3 regions of the Zymobacter palmae genome follow, and region 3 is predicted to be linked to each of the others. Evidence: riboswitches for the same ligand, from Rfam matches in the RefSeq annotation. Region 3 holds a riboswitch; each other region holds the start of a gene.
The links. A riboswitch is a leader RNA that binds a small molecule or an ion and turns the genes downstream of it on or off. The one in region 3 is predicted to bind thiamine pyrophosphate.

Region 1: another riboswitch for thiamine pyrophosphate. It lies ahead of thiC (phosphomethylpyrimidine synthase ThiC); the one in region 3 lies ahead of thiB (thiamine ABC transporter substrate binding subunit).
Region 2: another riboswitch for thiamine pyrophosphate. It lies ahead of ZBT109_RS09420 (HesA/MoeB/ThiF family protein); the one in region 3 lies ahead of thiB (thiamine ABC transporter substrate binding subunit).

Annotation. Positions count from the first base shown of each region.
Region 1 covers NZ_AP018933.1:2,130,919-2,134,193, reverse strand. The annotation lists gene ZBT109_RS09530 (phospholipase effector Tle1 domain-containing protein) at 1-526, shown strand, start outside; gene ZBT109_RS09525 (hypothetical protein) at 631-954, shown strand; TPP riboswitch at 1,053-1,190, shown strand; gene thiC (phosphomethylpyrimidine synthase ThiC) at 1,388-3,205, shown strand; gene thiD (bifunctional hydroxymethylpyrimidine kinase/phosphomethylpyrimidine kinase) at 3,212-3,275, shown strand, end outside.
Region 2 covers NZ_AP018933.1:2,106,370-2,109,644, reverse strand. The annotation lists gene ZBT109_RS09430 (thiazole synthase) at 1-460, opposite strand, end outside; gene thiS (sulfur carrier protein ThiS) at 529-738, opposite strand; gene ZBT109_RS09420 (HesA/MoeB/ThiF family protein) at 735-1,487, opposite strand; TPP riboswitch at 1,689-1,808, opposite strand; gene mfd (transcription-repair coupling factor) at 1,875-3,275, opposite strand, start outside.
Region 3 covers NZ_AP018933.1:2,803,195-2,806,469, reverse strand. The annotation lists gene ZBT109_RS12385 (aspartate aminotransferase family protein) at 1-915, shown strand, start outside; TPP riboswitch at 1,122-1,225, shown strand; gene thiB (thiamine ABC transporter substrate binding subunit) at 1,293-2,309, shown strand; gene ZBT109_RS12375 (thiamine/thiamine pyrophosphate ABC transporter permease ThiP) at 2,323-3,275, shown strand, end outside.

The DNA of each region.
Region 1 (3,275 bases), 670 kb from region 3:
ATTAAGTTATAAGATAGATATTCGGTTGCTTTCCGAATTCAACACCTATATTTCTTTATTCCCATTAAAGGAAGGAACAACCGCCCAAATTGTTACTCCTCATTGGGAAAAGTTAATATCACAATATTTTCGCAGATTCAAAGGGGGAGAAAATTCTTTACAGATGTCTAGCGCTACTCGTGCGCATTATCAAGACAGAGGGTTGCGTGATTCAATAAAAAACAAACGTTCAGATGCTTACAAGGAAAAGCATTTTCTACTTGGAGAGCTGAGTCCTGTTACTTTGGTTTACGAGCCTGAGGAAATCACAAAAATTAACGCTTCCAGTGATGCAATTTATTCAAATCGGCTTGATGCGGCAGAAAAAATAACTAAAGTCTCTAATGAAGCAATAAATGCAGAGCATAAAGATTTTTTGCTTGTAAAAAATAATCATTACGCTGAACTTTCGACAGAAGACGAGGTAGAACTTAGCTATCAAGATAAATCATGGTTTAAAAAAAATCTGACTACGCAAATAGCTTAGTAAATGATGCTAATGATAACTTAAGAAAACATGTTTTTGAAGACTATTTTGTTCTTAAAAATCCTGAAAAGAAAGAGTTAAAATACGTTATAGATAATATAGCAATGGATGCGTATTTACATCCTGTTATTGATGGTTTTATTGATAACTATATACATGATTCAGTTGCCGGATTTATGGTGGCTAGCTATCTAAGCGAGCGCTTTGTGAGTAAAACATTTGTTTACTTCAGGTATAGGAGGATTTTTTCTGGCAGCAATACATTTTATCAAGTGCCATATGATAAAGGATTTGATTGCTCCCGGGAGGACTATGAAGCAGAACAATTATCAAAGTTGAAACGAAAACAGCAGCAAGAAGAAGAAAATTTAATGATAGGGCGCCAAATGGCTGATCAAATGAGTGTTAATGGCGGAATGGCATGGTGAATTATTGGCCCGCCTTTACCTTTAGTCGTGCTTGCACTCTCCGTCGCCTTGCTGCATTCTACCCACGAATTCGTAGCTGTCAGCGCTAGGCTGGCAGCGACTGCTTGACGGGGTGCCGGTAGATCCGGCTGAGATGATGCAAGCGCTACAGGCGCCGAGCATTGGTCCCGTTGAACCTGATCTGGCTAATTCCCGTAAGGGAGGGTACCAGCGGAGGGATCAAGCAGCGGCACGTCCTGCAGCGAGCGTCCGCCTCCTGTTCATACTGCCCCGCGCCATCCTTTCGTGCGTGCTCTTCGGGATTCCTATCCTGTGAGATGGCACCATGACAACGTCCAATTCCACCACGCCCAATACCTCCTCCGATAAGACCACACGTGCTTTCGCGTCTACGGTCAGAGAGCGGTTGCCCGATGCCGTTGACCCCGCTTCCATGGCTCCATTCCCTGCTTCGCGCAAAGTCTACGTGACCGGTTCACGTCCTGATATCCGCGTGCCCATGCGTGAAATCAGCCAGACGCCCACGATCACGATGCAAGGCGACGAGGTCGCCAATCCGCCGATTTGCGTGTACGACACGTCAGGTCCGTATACCGATCCCGACGTCGAACTGGATATCCGCAAAGGGCTGGCACCGCTACGTCGGGCGTGGATCGATGAGCGTAACGACACGGAACTGCTTGAAGGATTGAGTTCTGCCTATGGGCGCGAACGTGCTGGTGATCCTGCACTGACGCCGCTGCGTTTCCCCAATATTGGCCGCCCGCGCCGTGCCAGAAGCGGGGCTAATGTCACTCAGATGCACTATGCGCGTCAGGGCGTCGTCACCCCGGAAATGGAATACGTTGCGCTGCGCGAAAACCAACGCCGTGCGGCTATCAAGGACGACCCCGAGCTGGCCAAACAGCACCTAGGCTTCGGTTTCGGGGCGACTATTCCTGCTGAAATTACACCAGAGTTCGTACGCGATGAAATCGCCCGTGGGCGTGCCATTTTGCCGGCCAACATCAATCACCCTGAACTCGAGCCGATGATCATCGGCCGCAATTTTCTGGTGAAGATCAACGGCAACATCGGTAACTCAGCGCTGACCTCCTCGATTGCCGAAGAAGTCGAAAAGATGACGTGGGGCATTCGTTGGGGGGCAGACACCATCATGGACCTGTCAACTGGCCGCAACATTCATGAAACGCGCGAATGGATCATTCGCAACTCTCCGGTGCCGATCGGTACGGTGCCGCTCTATCAGGCGCTTGAGAAGGTCAACGGCAAGGCCGAAGAACTGACGTGGGAAGTGTTTCGCGATACGGTCATCGAACAGGCCGAGCAGGGCGTCGACTACATGACCATCCATGCCGGTGTTCGTCTGCACCATATTCCGCTGACCGCTGACCGTACCACCGGGATCGTCTCGCGCGGCGGTGCGATCATGGCGCAGTGGTGTCTGGCCCACCACCAAGAAAGCTTCCTCTACACTCACTTCCGCGAGCTGTGCGAGCTGATGCAGGCTTACGACATTGCCTTCTCGCTGGGCGATGGTCTGCGTCCCGGGTCGATCAATGATGCCAACGATGAGGCGCAGTTTGCTGAGTTGGAAACGCTGGGCGAGTTGACCAAGATTGCTTGGGAGTACGACGTTCAGGTCATGATCGAGGGGCCGGGGCATGTGCCGATGCAGATGATCCACGAAAATATGACCAAGCAGCTGGAATGCTGTGACGAAGCGCCGTTCTACACCCTCGGGCCGTTGGTCACCGATATCGCACCGGGCTACGACCATATCACTTCGGGGATCGGTGCAGCGCAGATCGGCTGGTACGGCTGTGCCATGCTCTGCTATGTCACGCCTAAGGAACACCTGGGGTTGCCGGATAAGAATGACGTCAAGACCGGCATCATCACCTACCGCATTGCCGCTCATGCTGCCGACCTCGCCAAGGGCCATCCCGGCGCGCAGCGCCGCGACAATGCGCTGTCGAAAGCACGCTTTGAGTTCCGCTGGGAAGATCAGTTCAACCTTGGTCTCGACCCTGACACGGCGCGTGAATTCCATGATGAGACGTTGCCGAAGCCTGCCGCCAAGGTTGCGCATTTCTGCTCAATGTGTGGACCGAAGTTCTGTTCGATGAAGCTGAGTCAGGACGTGCGCGAACGTTTTGGCAGCAAGCCGCAGCAGGATGTCGATGTAGGCCTTCAGCAGCAGGCCGAGCGCTTTCAGGCGCAGGGCAGCCAGCTCTATCAACCGGAGTAGCGCCTTATGATGGATGACGATGAAGTGATTGCTGTCGCTGATCCTCATGTCGCAGAAGAGGCACGCTGTA
Region 2 (3,275 bases), 700 kb from region 3:
GCGCACCCAACGGCATGACTGCGGCGCAGCCGACGTCCTCCAGTCGCTTGCATAGCACCGGATCGGCACTGCAGTAAGGCATGACGACAAAGCCTTCCTTGACCAGCTGTTCGGCGGCCTTGAGCGTTTCGATGGGGTCGGGTAGCAGCCAGCGTTGATCGGGGTGGATCTCCAGTTTGATCCACGGTGTGTTCATCGCTTCGCGTGCAAGCTGGGCGGCCAGTACGGCTTCATCGGCGGTGCGTGCGCCGGATGTATTGGGCAGCAGCGGGATGCCGCTGGCCTTAAGTGGCGCATAGACATCGCCTTCGTTGGCGGTAGCGGTCACTCGCTTCATTGCAAGGGTCACCATCCCAGCGCCGGAGGCTTCCAGCGCGGCCAGCATCAGCGCTGGGGTGGCGAATTTACCCGTACCCATCAGTAGGCGGGAAGAAAACGTGCAGTCGGCAATGGTTAGCATGACAAAAGAGTCCTGACAGAAGGTGAACGAAAGCGTTAGCAGTGGCGCGGTGGCGGCATGCGGGCCATTTAGCCTCCGGCGATGGGCTGGATCAGCAGCAGGGCATCACCGCCGCTGACGGTCTGCTGTTCCCAGTGCTGGCGGGGCACAACCTTGCCGTTGAGTGCGACGGCATAGCCGGGGGCGGTAGCGTCAAGCTGGAGGAGCAGCTCTGCCAGTGTCAGAGGGTTTTGAGGCAGCGTGCGAGGTTCGCCGTTGAGCGTGATGGTGGTGGTCATGAGTGGGTTCCACAGACAGAGCAGTGAGGATGAGCGGTACGTTCTAGGGTCTGCCAGTGCTGATGCTGACCATCGAACAAGGTGATCGTGTGGGTAAGAGGCGAATCGTTGTTGACCAGCCAGCGAATGGCCTCAAGGGCTTGCATGGCCCCGAAGATGCCGGGCAATGGGCCGAGGATGGGCAGTGGGCCGGGAGCGGCAGGGGCTTCTTCAGGGAACAGACAGTGATAGCAGCCGTGACTAAACGGGGGCGCGAAGACGGTGAGCTGGCCTTGCAGGCGGGCAACGCTGGCGTGTATCCACGGTGTCTGCAGGGCTACGCAGCACGCATTGATAGCGCGACGGGTGGCGAGGTTGTCGGTGCAATCCAGTACAAGATCGGCGGCGGCAACGGCATCCTGCAGGGCTGAACCTTCAAGGCGGCAGGCAATAGCGCGGCAGTCGACGTCAACGTTGCGGGCGCTCAACCGCTGGCAGGCCGTGTTCGCTTTCGAGAGGCCAATGTCGGCTTCGTTGTACAGTACCTGACGATGAAGATTGGTGAGGCTGACGTGATCGTCATCGGCGAGCGTCAGCGTGCCTATGCCAGCACCCACCAAATAAGGGGCCGCCGCTGACCCTAGGCCGCCCGCACCGACCAGCAGTACATGGGCGGCATGCAGGCGCTGTTGTCCTTCAAGGCCGAAGTCGCTGAGGGCCATTTGACGCTGATAGCGAGATGATGTCGATGAAGAGGAGAGCGCTACCACGGTGATGTTTCCTTTCCGCAATGCGCCTGGCTGCCTTCGATATCAGCGGGCAGGTCAGGCTGATTCGGAGCGCATAGAGCAAAGGGAACGCGGTGGGACGCTGGTTATTCAGAGAGGGGAAAAGGCGTGCGGGGGCGCAGTGATACCGCGCTTTAGGATAAACCTGCCCGTGAGTCGTCCGTACTAATGGCAAGACATAGGGCAGGTTGCACGCTTGTTTCCTTCGCAGATCCGAATCTGATCAGGTTCCACGGATTCCCTCTGGGGGTCTCAGCTCCCGAACGCGGTACATCGTCGCTGGGAGCACTCCGACAAGTGCTGATGGGTGCTGTTTTAACGCACTAAGCGTCAGCTGGCAAGCTTGGTGCGCTGATGTGGGCTTCGACGTTAGTCGCTGTTCACCGCGCTGCGACTCTGCTCAAGCCGTGTCAGCAGGGCTTCTATTGCCTTGAAGCGCGTTTCTGCATCGGGCATCGCGGCAGTGAAGCGTAGCGTTTGCGCGCCGTCGAGTCGGTAGCGCTGGGGTTCGCGTTGTATCAGCGTGACCAGCGTCATCGGGTCAATGGTCGGTTGGCTGCCGAAGATCAGGCGACCTCGCTCCGGCCCCGCTTCAAGACGATGGATGCCCAGCCGTTCGGCGCGCTGGCGCAACACGGCCTGACGGAACAGGTGCTTGACCGGGTCAGGCAGCAGGCCGAAGCGATCGATCATCTCGACTTGAAGCTCGCGCAGGGCGTCGGCCGTAGCGGCGCTACTGATACGCTTGTACATCACCAGACGCTGCTGAACATCGGGCAGGTAGTCGTCGGGAATCAGGGCGGGCAGCCCCAGTCCGATTTCGACCTCTTCTTCGAGCGGCGCTTCGAGGTTTGGCGTTTTCCCCGAACGAATGGCTTTCACCGCACGATCAAGCATGTCCATGTACAGGCCATAGCCGATGGTCTCGATCTGGCCACTCTGCTCTTCGCCCAACAGTTCACCTGCGCCGCGGATTTCCAGATCGTGGCTGGCCAGCGTGAAACCGGCCCCCAGATCTTCCGATTGGCTGATGGCTTCAAGACGCTTGCGAGCATCACTGGTGATCTGCTTCGGCGGTGGCGTCAGTAGGTACGCATAGGCTTGGTGGTGCGAACGACCCACGCGGCCGCGCAGCTGGTGCAGCTGTGCCAGCCCGAACTTATCGGCGCGCTCAATGATGATGGTGTTGGCGCTGGGCACGTCAATACCGGTTTCGATGATTGTTGAGCAGACCAGAATGTTGAAGCGCTTGTGGTAGAAGTCGCTCATTACGCGTTCCAACTGGCGTTCGGCCAGCTGACCGTGTGCCACGCCGACGCGGGCTTCGGGAACCAGTTCTTCCAGCTTTTCGGCCGCGGCTTCGATGCTTTTGACCTCGTTGTGGAGGTAGTAGACCTGCCCGCCACGTAGGATTTCACGCAGGATAGCTTCCTTCAATACGCCATCATTGCGCTGCTGGATGAACGTTTTGACCGACAGGCGGCGTGCCGGTGGCGTGGCGATGATCGACAGGTCGCGCATGCCACTCATCGCCATCGACAGTGTGCGAGGGATGGGGGTAGCGGTCATGGTGAGAATGTCCACTTCGGCGCGCATCGCCTTCAGGCGCTCCTTCTGTGCCACCCCAAAGCGGTGTTCCTCGTCAATGATGACCAGCCCCAGTTCCTTGAATTCGGTGTCGCGCCCGAGCAGCTTGTGCGTGCCGATCACAATGTCAGCTTGGCCCTCGCGCAGGCGTTCGAGGGCGGCGGTCTGTGCTTTGCCGGCCTT
Region 3 (3,275 bases):
CTGTCGAGCTATCGCTCCTATCACGGCAATACCGGCAGTGCGATCTGTGCGACAGGGGACTGGCGTCGCCTGCCCAACGATTATGCGCGCGGCCATGTGCACTTCTTCACGCCCTATCTGTATCGCAGTGAATTCAACGCAGCGACTGAAGAAGAAGAGTGTGCCGCCGCACTACGCCATCTTCGCCGCATTATCGAGTGCGAAGGGCCTTCCACCATCGCGGCGATCCTGCTGGAAACGATTCCGGGCACGGCGGGCATCCTGATGCCGCCTGAGGGGTATCTGAAAGGGGTGGAAGCACTGGCGCGCGAGTTCGGTATCGTACTGATCATGGATGAGGTTATGGCGGGGTTCGGGCGCACCGGCCGCTGGTTCACCTTCCAGCACTACGGTATCGAACCCGATCTGATCACCTTTGCGAAAGGGGTCAACTCGGGCTATGTGCCCGCTGGTGGGGTCATCCTTTCGAACGAGATCAGCCACTTCTTCGATAATCGGATGTTTCCAGGCGGCCTGACCTATTCAGGGCATCCGTTGGCGATGGCGGCTATCGTAGCGACTATTACAGCGATGGAAGATGAAGGCATTGTTGAACATGCCGCTCGTATCGGTGATGACATCATTGCGCCAGCGCTTCGTCGGCTCGCTGAACGGTGCCCGATCGTGGGCGATGTACGCGGCAAGGGGGTCTTCCATGCCATTGAACTGGTCAGCGATCGTGAGACACGCGCACCGCTTCCAGCAGCACAGATGGCGGTCCTCAAGGCGGACCTGCTGGCGCGGGGCATGCTGAGCTTTATCGCTGAAAACCGTATTCACGTAGTACCGCCGTGCGTTGTCACCGTCGAGGAGGCTGAAGAAGGACTGGCCATCATTGAGGCCGCACTGACGGCACTGGCTCGCTCGCAGGACTAATCGGAACGGCCTTTGCAACGCAATGTTCTTGGGCCGATAACAACAGGCACACGGGGTGCAGTCAGCCCCTCTGGCACGACATACCCTTTCTGATGGCCGCCGTGAGCGGCGGTCGTCGCAGGGCCTCTGTGCTGCCGAGCTGGAGGCGGGACACCTTCAGTTCGGCCTTATTCCTTGCAGTTCACTTGCTTTCCCCATAAAGTTTGCCCTACTCAACGGGGTGCGGCCTTGGTCGCTGAGAGAGGTAACGCCTTAACCCGTCGTACCTGATCCGGATCATGCCGGCGGAGGGATTGAGCATCTCTATGCCCGTTTCTGGGCACTGCCTATCACTTCCGCACGCGACCCTTTTCCCTACTGCCTTGCGGAGGTCTGCGATGCGCCATCGTTTTCTGACCACTTTGGTCTCGTCTCTATGCGTCCTGTTTGCAGCATCGGCCTATGCCGATGAGCGTCCGACGCTTACCGTCTATACCTACGATATATTTGCGCGCAAGGTGATCACGCCGGAGCTGCGTCAGCAGTTCGAGGCGCAGTGCCAGTGCCAGCTCAACATGGTCGGATTGGGTGATGCGGGCAACATCATGTCGCGTCTGCAGTTGGAAGGGACCAAGACTCAGGCCGATGTGGTGCTGGGAATCGACAACAACCAGCGAGCCGAAGCGCGTCGCAGTGGGCTGTTTGCACCGCTACCAACCCATCTTGGTACCCCGACGCTGCCGATCGACTGGCAGGATGCGACCTTTATGCCCGTGGACTGGGGCTGGTTCACCTTCGTTTATGACAGCCAGAAAGTGCCTACTCCGCCCGCCAGTCTTGATGAACTGATCAACAGTGATCTGCGTGTGGTGCTGGAAGATCCGCGTACCAGCACGCCGGGGCTTGGCATGCTGCTATGGATGAAGTCTGTCTATGGTGATAAGGCCGCCGAACGCTGGCAGCAGCTGGCGCGTCATACCGTGACTGTATCGCGCAACTGGAGCGAAGCCTATGGGCTGTTCCTGCATGGTGAAGCCGATGCGGTGCTGTCCTATTCAACCTCTCCTGCGTATCACATCGAAAAAGAAGGCGAGCATCGCTACAAAGCGATGAACCTGTCGGAAGGGCTGTACATGCAGATCGAACTGGCGGGCAAACTGGCGTCGTCGGCCCATCCTCGCGAAGCGGATCAGTTTCTGGCCTTCATTACACGGCCCGAGTTTCAGCAGCGTATGTTAGTGACCAACTGGATGTATCCCGCATGGCATGACAGCGAGATCAAGCGTCCGGCGGGCTACTATCAGGATACCTTCACGCCATCACGCACGTTCATGATGGATGACGCCACGCTGGATGCGCATCGCAAGGCGTGGGTACGTGAGTGGCAGTCGGCCATGAGCGGCGCTCGGCGCTGATGGATAAAGCGCAATGATGATGAGACAAGGCTGGCGTTGGCAGCCCATTGCCACCCTAGTGGCGCTTGTGGTGCTGTTGGCATCGTTGATTGGCCCCTTGGGCGCACTGCTGGTGCGCTATCCCCCTTGGCCGTTGGAGGCAGTCGTCGGGGATGAGTACCTGCTGGGCGTGGTACGTTTCACCGTGCTGCAGGCGTTGCTGTCGATGGTGCTATCGATTATGCCTGCCATATGGATCGCACGGGCTTTGGCGCGGCGCTCAGCTTTCTTTGGACGATCATGGCTGCTATCGCTGCTGGGGTTACCGATTGTGCTGCCGCCGATCGTGGCGGTATTCGCCATCACGGCGGTGTACGGCTACAACGGTGTCGCCAACCATGTGCTGCTGGCACTTGGGCTGCCGCGGTTGGGGTCGGTCTATGGATTGATCGGTATCCTGCTCGGCCATGTCTTCTTCAATCTGCCGCTCGCGGTGCGCTGGCTGTTGCCGCTGTGGGAGCGGATTCCGGTTGAACACTGGCGCTTGGCGGCGCAGTTGGATATGCCCAGCCGCACCTGCTTTAGTGTGATCGAGTGGCCGGCCATCCGTGGGGCGCTGCCGGGTCTGGCGGCGCTCATTTTCCTGTTATGCCTGACCAGCTTTGCCGTCGTGCTGACCTTGGGTGGTGGCCCAGCCGCCACCACACTGCCGGTTGCGCTGTACCAGAGCTTGCGCATGGAAAGCGATTTTCCTCTGACGGCACAGTTGGCCTTGTTGCAGATGGTGCTGTGCGTGATCGTGCTGGTGATTCTGCCGTGGCGCGCGTCGCAGGCCACCGACGAACCCGAGCGTTTGCAGCGGGTCGATCGTCACGACCGCCACTCGGTATGGGCGCGTGTGAGCGATGGTGCCGCGTTGATGGGTGTCACGCTGTTTGTGGGGTTGCCCGTACTGGCCGCACTGTTTGCAGGCCTTCGTGGCCCTTG